Regions from separate parts of the Pseudarthrobacter siccitolerans genome, predicted to be linked through region 2. Evidence: riboswitches for the same ligand, from Rfam matches in the RefSeq annotation. Region 2 holds a riboswitch; each other region holds the start of a gene.
The links. Region 2 has a riboswitch for cyclic di-AMP ahead of QFZ36_RS03195 (C40 family peptidase). Riboswitches for the same ligand answer to the same signal wherever they lie in the genome.
Positions count from the first base shown of each region.

Region 1: another riboswitch for cyclic di-AMP. It lies ahead of QFZ36_RS16650 (hypothetical protein); the one in region 2 lies ahead of QFZ36_RS03195 (C40 family peptidase).
Region 3: another riboswitch for cyclic di-AMP. It lies ahead of QFZ36_RS17265 (M23 family metallopeptidase); the one in region 2 lies ahead of QFZ36_RS03195 (C40 family peptidase).

Region 1 covers NZ_JAUSXB010000001.1:3,557,235-3,561,274, forward strand. The annotation lists gene QFZ36_RS16640 (HAD-IA family hydrolase) at 12-692, shown strand; gene QFZ36_RS16645 (YdeI/OmpD-associated family protein) at 673-1,011, opposite strand; gene QFZ36_RS16650 (hypothetical protein) at 1,164-1,895, opposite strand; cyclic di-AMP (ydaO/yuaA leader) riboswitch at 1,901-2,045, opposite strand; gene QFZ36_RS16655 (HAMP domain-containing sensor histidine kinase) at 2,179-3,678, opposite strand; gene QFZ36_RS16660 (response regulator transcription factor) at 3,686-4,040, opposite strand, start outside.
Region 2 covers NZ_JAUSXB010000001.1:661,472-665,511, reverse strand. The annotation lists gene QFZ36_RS03200 (protein adenylyltransferase SelO) at 1-1,408, shown strand, start outside; gene QFZ36_RS03195 (C40 family peptidase) at 1,481-2,320, opposite strand; cyclic di-AMP (ydaO/yuaA leader) riboswitch at 2,324-2,492, opposite strand; gene QFZ36_RS03190 (dienelactone hydrolase family protein) at 2,793-3,692, shown strand; gene QFZ36_RS03180 (coiled-coil domain-containing protein) at 3,877-4,040, shown strand, end outside.
Region 3 covers NZ_JAUSXB010000001.1:3,695,320-3,699,359, reverse strand. The annotation lists gene QFZ36_RS17270 (C40 family peptidase) at 1-265, opposite strand, end outside; cyclic di-AMP (ydaO/yuaA leader) riboswitch at 336-497, opposite strand; gene QFZ36_RS17265 (M23 family metallopeptidase) at 645-1,466, opposite strand; cyclic di-AMP (ydaO/yuaA leader) riboswitch at 1,477-1,688, opposite strand; gene QFZ36_RS17260 (metal-dependent transcriptional regulator) at 1,823-2,530, opposite strand; gene serC (phosphoserine transaminase) at 2,809-3,939, shown strand.

The sequences.
Region 1 (4,040 bases), 2.9 Mb from region 2:
GAATGTAAACCATGGATGCTTCCACCCCTGCAGCAAATCGGACACTGACTTGCGGGGCCGTCCTCTTTGACATGGACGGCACCCTGGTCGATTCCACTGCAGTGGTGGAGCAGGTGTGGGGTGAGTTCGCGGCGCGCTACGGACTGGACCTCGGGGAAATTCTGCGGACCTCGCACGGCGTCCAGGCGCGCGATACAGTCACCCGGTTTGCGCCGGCCGGTGCCGACGTGACGGCCCTGACGGCGGAACTCGGGGCGATGGAGCGCGTCCGGACTCAAGGCATCGTGCCCTTGCCCGGCGCCGCGAGCCTGCTCGCAGCCCTGCCGCCGGACGCCGTCGCCCTGGTCACGTCCGCTGACCGCATCCTGGCCGACATCCGCATGAACGCCGCCGGCCTGCCGATGCCTGCCATTGCAGTGACAGCTGAACTGGTGACGCGCGGCAAGCCGGATCCCGAGGGATACCTGAAGGCGGCGGCCAACCTTGGCGTGGATCCTGCGGACGCAGTGGTGTTCGAAGACGCTCCGGCGGGAATCGCTGCAGGGGTGGCCGCTTGCATCCGGACGGTGGCCGTGGGGCCGAACACCGGCCCGCTGCCCGCCGGCGTGCTGCACATCCAGGACTACAGCGCAGTCGTCGTCGAAACCGGCAAGGACGACGACGGCAGGACGGTTATTTCTTTCCGGCTTTGAGGTCCGCCACTACCTTGGCAATGCGGCGCGACCGGGTTTCGGGCGTCTTGGCATCGCCCAGCGGCTCAACGTACCGGCGCTGGGCGCTGAAGCTCAGCGTCGCGTAGAACTTTTGGGCTGCCGGTTCGGCGGCCATCGCTGTCGCGAGGTCCTCGGGAACTTCCACAATCCGGGGTTGGGTTTCCAGTTCCACGTCCACGTCCACGGTGTCGCCAGCGGCTGCCCCGACGAAGTCCCGGTTGGCTGCGCTCAGCGAGATGAGGTTCTGCCCGCCCATCACCGCAATGCTGCTGCGATAGCTCTTGCCGTTGATGGTCACCACCACAGGCGGCGCTTGCCCGCATCCAAGGCCGCAAGAACCTCTTCGGGAACTTCGATGCCGGTCTTGTTTCCGCTGCCCTGGATGGTGGTGGTGAACCTCATGGATGACAGTATGCCGGGCAGCCCGCCGCTCCAAAAGGTTTTGTGTGCTCAGTACCAGTTGTTGGACAGGTGGAAGTTCAGGGCGCCACAAGGTGACTGGTAGCGCTCCTGGATGTAATTCAGGCCCCAGTTGATCTGCGTGCGGTAGTTGGTGAGATAGTCCGGGCCGGCGCTCGCCATCTTTTCAGCAGGCAGGGACTGGACGATGCCGTAGGCGCCGCTGCTTGAGTTGGTGGCCGTGGTGGTCCAGTCGGACTCCTTGGTCCACAGGGTCTGCAGGCACTGCATCTGGTCCGGAGCCCAGCCGTAGCTGGCAAGCTGGCCAGCGGCGTAAGCCTGGGCGCCGGCGGGGTCGTTGACCGCGACGACGAGTGCCGGCTCAGGAGCGGCGGTAGGCGCCGGGGCGGGCTCGGGAGCCGGGGCCGGTGCTGCTTCGGGGACGGGGACTGGTGCCGGTTCAGGGGCTGCCGCCGGTGCCGGCTCTGCCGCCTGCGGGGCCACTGCAATCTCCTCGGCCGCCGGGGCAGGCGCCGGGTTGGCCCGGATTTCGCTCTTCTCAATGCTGAGGTTGGACTGCGCTTCAGCGGCCTTGGTTTCGGTGGCAGCGACCCGGATGCTGGATTCGGTAGCCTGTCCGGCCGCTCCCACTCCTACGAGGAGTGCAGCGGATGCGGCAAGTACAGCCGCGCGCTTGCCGATGAAGGGGATTTTGCCGGCTTCGCGTCCGGCGTGCGGTGCAGACCCGGATTTCGGGCGCGGTTTAACCAGGAATTTGGACATGATGAATCGCCTCTCACACCTGCGGAGTTAGCTGTCGGGTTCGGATGAGGGCATCCGGCCACACGGAAAGAATCACGTGTTGGCTTAACCCCAAGGGCAATAGTGCCCGGGACGGTGGGTCCCCCGCCTCTGCCTTGGTTCAAGAGAAATCCGGGAAGTGGCAGAGCTTGGCGTCATCCGGATATACGGCCCGAACGGGAACCGTACCTAAACGACGGTACAGGAATTCGGAGCACAAGTCACATTTTGGTAACAGAGATCACGACGGCGGCGCGTCGCCTTGCTACGCCTGCGGAAGTGGGAGTTGCAGGGCGAACTGCGTGCGTCCCGGCTGTGACGTCACCGTTACCCTTCCGCCGTGCGCCTCAACAATGGATTCCACGATGGAGAGGCCCAGACCGCTGGTACCTTCGGCAACGGAGGCTCCAGCCTGGTCTCCCGCTCCCTTTCGTGCCGCGTCTGCGCGGGCGAAGCGTGAGAAGACATGGTCCACGAACTCGGCAGGGATGCCGCCGCCGTCGTCCGTTACGGTTACTACCGCCGCCCCTTCAGGTGACTTTCCAACCCCTGTGACCACTGTGGTCCCCGGGGGAGTGTGCTTGCGTGCGTTCGAGAGCAGGTTCATCAGGACCTGGCGCAGCTGGGAGGCGTCGCCGTTGACCACGACGGGCTCGTCCGGAAGCTCCAGCCGCCAGTTATGGCCCGGCGCCATCACCTTTTCGTCGCTGACTCCCTCAATCACCAGTTGCGTAAGGTCCACCTCGGTGAGCTTGAGCGGCTGGCCCTCATCGAGCCGGGCCAGCAGCAGCAGGTCTTCCACCAGGGCGGTCATCCGCTCAGACTGGCTCTGCACGCGGGCCAACGATTTTTCGCCGTCGGGAGTGAAATTCTCCGTCATCCGCATCAGCTCCGTGTAGCCCCGGATGGCGGTCAGGGGAGTGCGCAGCTCGTGCGAGGCGTCGGCCACAAACTGCCGCACCTTGGTTTCGCTCCTCTGCCGCGCCTGCAGCGCGTTGGCCACGTTGTCCAGCATGAGGTTGAGCGCGTGGCCTACGCTGCCCACTTCCGTTCCCGGATTTGAGTTCGACGGCGGCACCCGCACCGCAAGTGCCACTTCACCGGCGTCCAACGGCAGCTGTGAAACGCGGGTTGCCACCTCTGACAGCTGCTCCAGGGGCTTCATGGTGCGGCGGATCAGCACCGTTCCCACCAGCCCGATGAGCAGCAGGCCGCCCAAGGAGACGAACACAAAAGTCCACACCAGGGACGTAAGCGTGCTCTCCTTGGTGGCGAGGGGGAGTCCGGTCACCAGCACATCCCCGTAATTCGTTTTCACGGCTATCAACCGGTAATCACCGTTGGAGAGGGTGCGGTCCACCGGCTGCGCGTCCGTGGCAAGGTCCAGCAGCGCCTGCTTGTCCTCGGCGGACAGCGGCGAGCGGGTGGTGTCCGAGGCGAGGAAGCCGGCGCTGTTGACCTGCCCGTTGAGCACGCGGGCGTTCAGGGTTCCCACGCTCTGGCCACGGGCGTCCAGCGGGTCCCTTCCATTGAAGCCGCCCATGGGCGGGCGGCCCGGATCGTTCGACCGGTCCGCGGCCTGGCTGAGCTGTTCGTCGAGCTGCCGGGTGAGGAAGGCGTCCATCGAGGCATAGCTGGCCACGCCCACTGCACCGCAGATGGCGATCAGCAGAGTCATGGCAAGGAGGATGAGGCGGGTCCGCAAATGCCAGGTATTGGGCTTGAGCCAGCTCCGGCGGTGCGGCGCAGCCTGTTGCGAGGCCATGGTGCGCCTACTCGGCAGGCTTGATGACGTATCCGGCCCCGCGCACGGTGTGGATCATGGGCGGGTGCACGGCATCCACCTTCTTGCGCAGGTAGGAGATGTACAGCTCCACGATGTTGGCCTGGCCGCCGAAGTCGTAGTCCCAGACGCGGTCCAGGATCTGCGCCTTGCTGATTACCCGCTTGGGGTTCTCCATGAGGTAGCGGAGCAATTCGAACTGGGTAGCCGTGAGCTGGAGTTCCTCGCCCGCCCGGGTCACCTCGCGGGTATCGACGTTCAGGACCAGGTCACCCACCACCAGCTCAGCCGTATCCATGGCGGCCACCCCCGATCGCTGGACCAGGCGGTGCAGCCGCAGGAGG
Region 2 (4,040 bases):
TGTTCCCTGGCAGGCGGAGGAAGCACCGGATCCCAAGCTCCTTGTCCTGAACGAGGAACTGGCGGGTGAACTCGGGCTGGATCCGGAATACCTCCAGTCGCCGGAGGGGGTCCGGCTCCTCTTGGGCAACCATATTCCGGCGGGGGCGACGCCCGTGGCCCAGGCCTATGCCGGCCATCAGTTTGGCGGCTACTCGCCCCTCCTCGGGGACGGCCGCGCGCTTCTCCTCGGAGAGGTGACGGACGTGCGCGGGCGTGTGCGGGACGTGCACCTGAAAGGTTCCGGCCGCACGCCCTTCGCCCGGGCAGGGGACGGACGCGCCGTCGTCGGGCCCATGCTCCGGGAGTACGTGGTGAGCGAGGCGATGCACGCCCTGGGCATCCCCACCACCAGGTCCCTGGCCGTTACGGCCACCGGCCGCCTGGTCCGCCGCGACACCATGCTTCCTGGAGCAGTCCTGGCAAGGGTGGCCAGCAGCCATCTGCGGGTTGGAAGCTTTCAGTACGCCCGGGCCACGGAGAACATGGACCTCCTGCGGCGCCTCGCAGACCACGCCATTACCCGGCACCACCCCGCCGCTGCCCGGGCCGGCAACCCCTACCTCGCCCTCTTCGAAGCGGTGGTAGCAGCCCAGGCGTCACTGGTGGCGCAGTGGATGCTGGTGGGCTTCGTCCATGGCGTCATGAACACGGACAACGTGACCATCTCCGGGGAAACCATCGATTACGGGCCCTGCGCGTTTATGGACGCCTTCAACCCCGCGGCGGTCTACAGCTCCATCGACGTCGGGGGGCGCTACGCCTACGCCAACCAGCCGGTGGTGGCCGAATGGAACCTCGCCCGCCTTGCCGAGGCAATGCTGCCGCTCATCAACGAAGACCAGGAACAGGCGGTAGCCCCCGCTGTGGAGGCACTGGGCGCGTTCCGCCGCCAATACAGTGATGCCTGGTTCGCGGGCATGAAAACCAAACTGGGTTTGAAGGAGAGCGCCGCCGGGAGTCCGGAGGCAGAAGAAGCCTCGCAGGTGGTGGACGGCGTGATCGCCATTCTCAAGGACGGGCCGTTGGACTACACCTCGTTCTTCCGGAACCTCGGCCAGGCAGCGCGGGGAAACCAGCGGCCGGCCCGAGGCATGGTCCTGGACCTCGCCGCTTTCGATGCCTGGGCCGAACGGTGGCTGGCCCTGCAACCCGACGCCGGCGTGATGGACCGGGTAAACCCCGCCTACATTGCGCGCAACCACCTCGTGGAGGAGGCACTCGCCGCAGCAACAGAGGGCAACCTCGGCCCATTTAACCGGCTCGTGGACGTCGTCCGCATGCCGTACCAGGAGCGCCCGGGGCTGGAGCGCTATGCCGGGGGAGCACCCGAGGACTTCGGCAGCTACCAGACCTTCTGCGGCACCTGAGCTGAGTTGAAAACGAAACAGGGGCGGCAGGCGGGGAGAAACCCGCCTGCCGCCCCTGTCCGGGTGGTGTGGCTACGCTACGCGGACGAAGGAAGCGCCCGGGAGCCAGCTGATGGAGTGGACCTCAGTCTTGAAACCGTCCACGCCACCGCTCACAACCTGGCCGTTGCCGGCGTACACACCGACGTGGCCGGCGGTGATCACCAGGTCACCGGCAGCGGGGGCACCCACAACGGAGCCGTACTGGAAGAACTGGCCGGGAGCCAGGTCGCCAACACTCTTACCCACGGAACGCAGGGCCTTCTCCACCATGGCGGTGCAGTCCTGCTGGATGCCGACCTGGCCGTAGGCCGAGGCCAGGATGGCAGCGCCGGCGCCCGAGCCGGTCGCAGCCGGAGCTGAAGCGTAGGACACGTTCACTCCGGTGTTGGCCGGAGCCGCGGCAACGGCTGCCTTGACGGGAGCAGGAGCAGCGGCTGGAGCCGGAGCGGCGGCCGGAGCAGCTGCAACGTACCCGGCGCCCGGGATCTGGATCTGGTCGCCGGGGTAGATGATCGCGGAGATCGCCAGGCCGTTGGCGGACAGAACGTCATTGAGGTTGACGCCGTAGGCAGCCGAGATGCCGCCCAGGGTGTCGCCCGAAACCACGGTGTGCACGTTGGCGGCAGCTGCCGCGGGGGCAGCCACGGCAGCGGCGGGCGCCGTGGAAGCCTGGGTGTTAGTGGTCTCGGTGGTGTCCGGTCCGGTTACGCCTGCGTGGGCCGGGGCGCCTACACCGAAGGCAATGCCGGAAGCTGCTGCTACGGCGAGCGCCGGACGGCCAAGTGACTTGGCTGAGACAGCCAAGCCCTGGAGCGCGATTGAGCGGGCCGGAGTCGCGCGGTGACGGGCGGTGATGGAATTTTTTGACACGGTTGATCGCCTCTCCCATGCCTGCGGGGTGAGCTGTCGGGTTCGGGTTGGAGATACCCGGCCGGGAGCGGCTCCGAACGGAACGGAGGGCGCTATCGACTTGACCCCAAGGCCTCTCAGGAGGCCGCGGAAATGTGGTTCCCCCGTCCCTGCCAGCTGGAAACTGATTGAATCCCGGTTCAGTGGCAGGGCTCGGCATACTGACGGGAATGTCCCGTCTGGGAGGGACACCTGAAGACCATAGCCCGCGACGCGACCGATTGTCACATTTGGATAACATACGAGGTGCTTCTCTCGTATTTAGCAAACGACTTGATTCTTCCTACACTCCCCGTTGACCTCAGAAGATAGAAACGCCGGGCGCCCCCAGGTGTTCTTTGTCACAAAGTAATAAAGCCATGCCGAAACCGGCGTCTGAATCTTGCCCACAGGGGCACCGGGTAGGAGGATGACCCCACCTGGAGGAGGCCCTGTGACCCAGCTCGGCAAGTATGAGCAGTATCTGATCGAAGAATTTTTTGACGACTACCGCGCCGGGGCCTTGAGCCACCGGACGTTCACCCGGCGGGTGGCCTTCATTACGGGCAGTATGGCTGCTGCCGCGGCCGCGATGCTGCTGGTTGGCTGCACGCCGAGTGAGGTGCCGCGCAGCACTGACCCGATCCCTGCGGCCGAGCCCCCGGTATCGACTGCCTCCGGGACGGCCGGTTCCGGTGCGGTGCCCGGGGCGAAAAGCCCGCTTTCCGTACCCGAAGGTGCTGCTGGAATGACGACGGCGACTGTCCGGTTTCCGTCCGGTGGAACCTCTGTCAGCGCCTACTTGGCCCGCCCCGAGTCAAACGGGCCCCGTGCTGCAGTGCTGATCTGCCACGAGAACCGTGGACTGACACCCCACATCCAGGACGTGGCGCGGCGCTTCGCGAAGGAGGGCTACGTGGCCCTCGCCCTTGACCTGCTGAGCCGGGAAGGCGGAACTGCCGGCATGGACCGCGATGCTGTTCCCGGTGCCCTCACCTCGGCCGGTGCCCAGCGGCACATTGCCGACTTTGACGCGGCACTGGAGTACCTCCGGGGCCAGGACTTCGTGGACGGTGAACGAATTGCCATGACCGGTTACTGTTTCGGTGGCGGCATCACCTGGCAGGCAGCCACCGAGCTGGACGGCCTGAAAGCCACCGCGGCTTTTTATGGGCCGGCCCCTGACCTGGGCAAAGTCCCGGGGATCAAGCCTGCGGTCTTCGGTGTGTATGCAGAGCTGGATCAGCGCATCACGGGTGCCATGCCGGCGCTCAAGGATGCTCTTGCTGCCACCGGCGTTGTCCATCAGCTCACTGTCTACCCTGGTGTGGGCGGGCCACGCGTTCCACAATGACACCGGTGACCAGTACAACGAGGTCCAGGCCACAGCCGCCTGGAAAGACACACTCGCCTGGTTCAGCCGGCACGTCTGAAGTGCGCCGTCCTGCCCGCTATGAGGAACCCGCAGGTCTCCGCTGCATAACGATGTCAGGAGGCTGGCCTTCAACCAGAGGTTGAAGCCGGTAAGCTTCCGGACTATGCCCCGGTTCGTTACAAAAGCCCGGTCGCCCCTGCCGGCGGCCCTTCTGGTCGTGGCCCTCGCCGCGGCACTCGGGCTGGCACCGGCGGGCGCGGCTGACAGCGACCCGACCGGCGATTACCCCTCCTGGGAAGACGTGCAGGAAGCAAAGCAGACCGAGGC
Region 3 (4,040 bases), 3.0 Mb from region 2:
CTGTGGACTGGGTGCGTACGGCCTGCACTTTGGGAGCGGCTGTGGTCTTGACCACGGGGCGCTCGAAAGAGACAGTGGCCGTGGGGGCCGCAGTAACGGCAAGGGCGGTCTGCGCCGACCCGGACTCCGTTGAGGCGGACACACCAGCGTTGGTGTCTGCGGCGGTGGCCGGCAAGCCCATGGTCAGGATGAGGCCGGAAGCAGCTGCGATAACGGCAGCCTGGCGACCAACTGTCCCGGCATTGGCACTAACAGCCTTGGACACCGCGTCCAAGGGGTTGGTACGAACCGTTTGCGCACGGTGGCGCGCAGAATTATGGCGTGAAGACACGAAGGTAGCCTCTCCCAATGCCTGCGAGGTGAGCTGTCGGATTCGGATGGGAGTCACCCGGCCACGCGGCTTCCAAGGAAGCTTTGTGACTTAACCCCAAGGCCTTCCCGCTGGAAAGGCCAAAATTGGTTCCCCCGCCCCTGCCAGACGATGTCATGCGAACGGACCTTGAGCGGTGGCAGAGTTAGGCAATCCGCACAAGAGCGTCAACTTCGGAAAAGTTGACGCGAGTTAGACGGTACAGCAGTTTTGACTGAATGTCACATTCAGGTCACGGCAAGTCAAGATCATCTGATAGTTCACCGTCACTTGACTACAGCCAGACGGTGGGGTCAACCACTTCGCCGTTGACCTGGACTTCGAAGTGGAGGTGGCAGCCTGTGGACGCCCCCGTAGTGCCGCTGAGCGCCACAACTTCCCCGCGGGAGACCGTCTGGCCTTCCTTGACGTTGAAGGACGACAGGTGGTTGTAGGTGGTTTCCAGACCGTTGCCGTGGTCGATCACGACGCGGTTCCCGCCGCCGAACTGGTGCCAGCCCACAAACGTGACGGTACCGGTGGCCGCAGCCATGACGGACGTCCCGCATTGGGCCACATAGTCCTGTCCGCGGTGGAAGTCCCCGGTGCCGCCGGTGATGGGGCTGACCCGGTAGCCGAATGGCGATGCGGTGGTCATCACGGCCAGCGGGGCGCCGAGGCTTCCGGCCGAGGCGGCCCGGCTGATAGCGCCGGCCGACTGCGCGCTGAGCAGCTGCTTCAGTTTCCCGTCCGGATCAGCCTGGGTCACCACGGCGGAGCGGCTGAAGTCGATCTGGGCCCCGGCTTCCGCGGAAATCTGGGGCTGGGGCGTCACGGAGGAGGCGGCAACGGGGGCGGTGCCCGAGGCGTCAGTGGCCATAACAGGACTGGTGGCCGGGACTGTCACGGTGAGGACCAGGCCGGTGGCAGCAAGCGCTATGCCGGCCTTCTGGCCGATGCCGCTGGCGGCTGCGAATTCGGTCACCTGGCGGAGGGGACCCCGACGCCGGCGAGCATCACGGTGCGGATCGCGTGGGCGCTCCGAGGTGATGACTTCGACAACGCGCGGTGTCGAAGCAGGGCCCGCCGCGCGGCGGCGTCCCCTGGAATTCTGCATGGTCAAGAACGGTTCCTCTCTGGAAAGCCTGCGAAGTTAGCTGTCGGATTCAGGTCAGAGAGTTCAAAGACCCGGTCCGCCGTAAGCAAGCTTCGGCACAGAGATATCCCGTTAAGGATCCTTCGCTGGAAGAGGCTTGCTGCTGACGGACTTCACCCCAAGACAGTCCCCCGCTGCCGGTTGTGGTTCCCCCGCCTCTGCCAGTTACGACTCGTGCTCCTGATCCGCTGGCAGAGCTCGGCTCCAGATCAGGTAACGCTTTAATATCAACGCTTGGTTCAACTATAGAGGCTTAAGCCCCTTAGTAACAATTCCGTTATCTTTGCCTAAACACCCCGTTATGGGGTACGCCGTCCCTAGCCCGCGGGCTGGCGGATGGCCACAAACACGTGCGCAGCAACCTCCGGCGGCAGCTCCAGGGCCCCCTCAATGCCGGGAACGCGCACCGAAATGTAATCACCCACCCGCTCCAGTGAAACGGCGGCGCCCGGACGGATACCGCCCTCGTCAAGCTGGGACAGCAGCTCCGGCTCCACCTGGATGGGCTCCGCGAGCCGGCTCACGGTCACCTCTGATGCCGGACCATAGGATTTCATCGCTTCCAGGAGGCTGATGGCACCGTCGGCAAGGCCCAGTGACGGAGAACCGCCCAAGGCTGCCAGGCCTGGAATCGGATTCCCGTACGGAGACTCCGTGGGATGGTTGAGCAGCTCGTAGATGCGCCGCTCCACGCGTTCGCTCATGACATGCTCCCAGCGGCAGGCTTCGTCGTGGACGTAGGCCCAGTCGAGACCGATGACGTCGGCGAGCAGGCGCTCGGCAAGGCGGTGCTTGCGCATGACCTCCGTGGCGCGCTTCCGCCCCGTTTCGGTGAGCTCAAGGTGCCGGTCTCCGGAGACGACCACCAGGCCGTCCCGCTCCATCCGGCCGATGGTCTGGGAGACGGTGGGCCCGGAGTGGCGGAGCCGCTCGGCGATGCGCGCACGAAGAGCCACGATGTTCTCTTCTTCAAGCTCCAGAATGGTCCGAAGGTACATTTCCGTAGTGTCGATCAGATCCGTCATCCAGCTCAGCTCCTCGAGCGCAGTACCTTGCGTTGTCCCACCGTATCGCCTTGACTGCGACGTAGTCCGTGGAAAAGCTTAGCCTATTTTGACTTTGTCCGAATAGTTCGCGCCTGTGCTACGCAGGCGTCTCATTGGCTGGACTATGACGGCCCGGGTTCCCGCCGAATCAGCGCTTCAGGCAGAATGAGGAAGGCCCTGGTTGCAGTCACCGCCGACTGCCGGCCGCCAACACCCGTCCGGACCAAAGTTACGTCCACGCCGAAATTGGAGCACTTGTGAGCGAAACCAGCATCACTATTCCCGCCGACCTCCTGCCGAAGGACGGACGGTTCGGCGCCGGGCCCTCCAAAGTCCGGCAGGAACAGATTGATGCGCTGTCAGCCGCGTCAAAGAAGATCCTCGGCACGTCCCACCGCCAGGCCCCTGTCAAGAACCTGGTGGGCTCTGTCCGGGAAGGCCTGAGCCAGTTCTTCCGCGCACCCGAAGGGTATGAGGTGGTGCTCGGCGTGGGCGGTTCCACCGCCTTCTGGGATATTGCAAGCTTTGGCCTGGTGGAGAAGAAGGCACAGCACCTGTCCTTTGGTGAATTCGGCTCCAAATTCGCCGCAGCCACCAACAAAGCCCCCTTCCTGGACGCGTCCTCCATCATCAAGTCCGAACCCGGTACCCGCCCCTCGGCGCAGGCAGAAGCAGGCGTGGATGTTTACGCCTGGCCGCAGAACGAGACCAGCACAGGCGTTTCGGCCCCTGTGCAGCGCGTTGCCGGCGCGGACGAAGGTGCATTGGTCCTGGTGGACGCCACCTCTGCCGCAGGCGGCCTGGATGTCGATGTTGCCCAGAGTGACGTTTACTACTTCGCGCCGCAGAAAAACTTTGCCTCCGACGGCGGACTTTGGCTTGGGCTCTTCTCCCCGGCCGCCCTGGAACGGGCAGCGAGGATCAAGGCCAGCGACCGCTGGATTCCGGACTTCCTGGATCTGCAGACGGCCATCGACAACTCGCGCCTGAACCAGACCTACAACACCCCGTCGCTGTCCACCCTGGTGACTCTGGACGCGCAGGTGCAGTGGCTGAACTCCAACGGCGGCCTGGACTTCGCGTCCGCCCGCACGGCTGACTCCGCCGGCCGCATCTACAGCTGGGCTGACGCCTCCGGGTTCGCCACTCCCTTTGTCACCAACCCGGACGAGCGCTCCAACGTCATCGCCACCATCGACTTCGATGACTCCGTGGACGCGGCCGTGGTTGCCAAGGTTCTGCGCGCCAATGGCGTGGTGGACACCGAGCCTTACCGGAAGCTGGGCCGCAACCAGCTGCGGATCGCAACGTTCGTGGCCATCGAGCCCGCCGACGTTTCCGCCCTGCTGGCAAGCATCGATTACGTGGTGGGCGAGCTGCGCAAGTAGGACTGCACAAGCAACCGAACCGGCGCGGGCTGCGGGCTGCTCGCGCAGTCCGCCAGCCGGGTCAGTTGCCCCTCCCCAAGCCACCAGGGCGCTGAGGCATT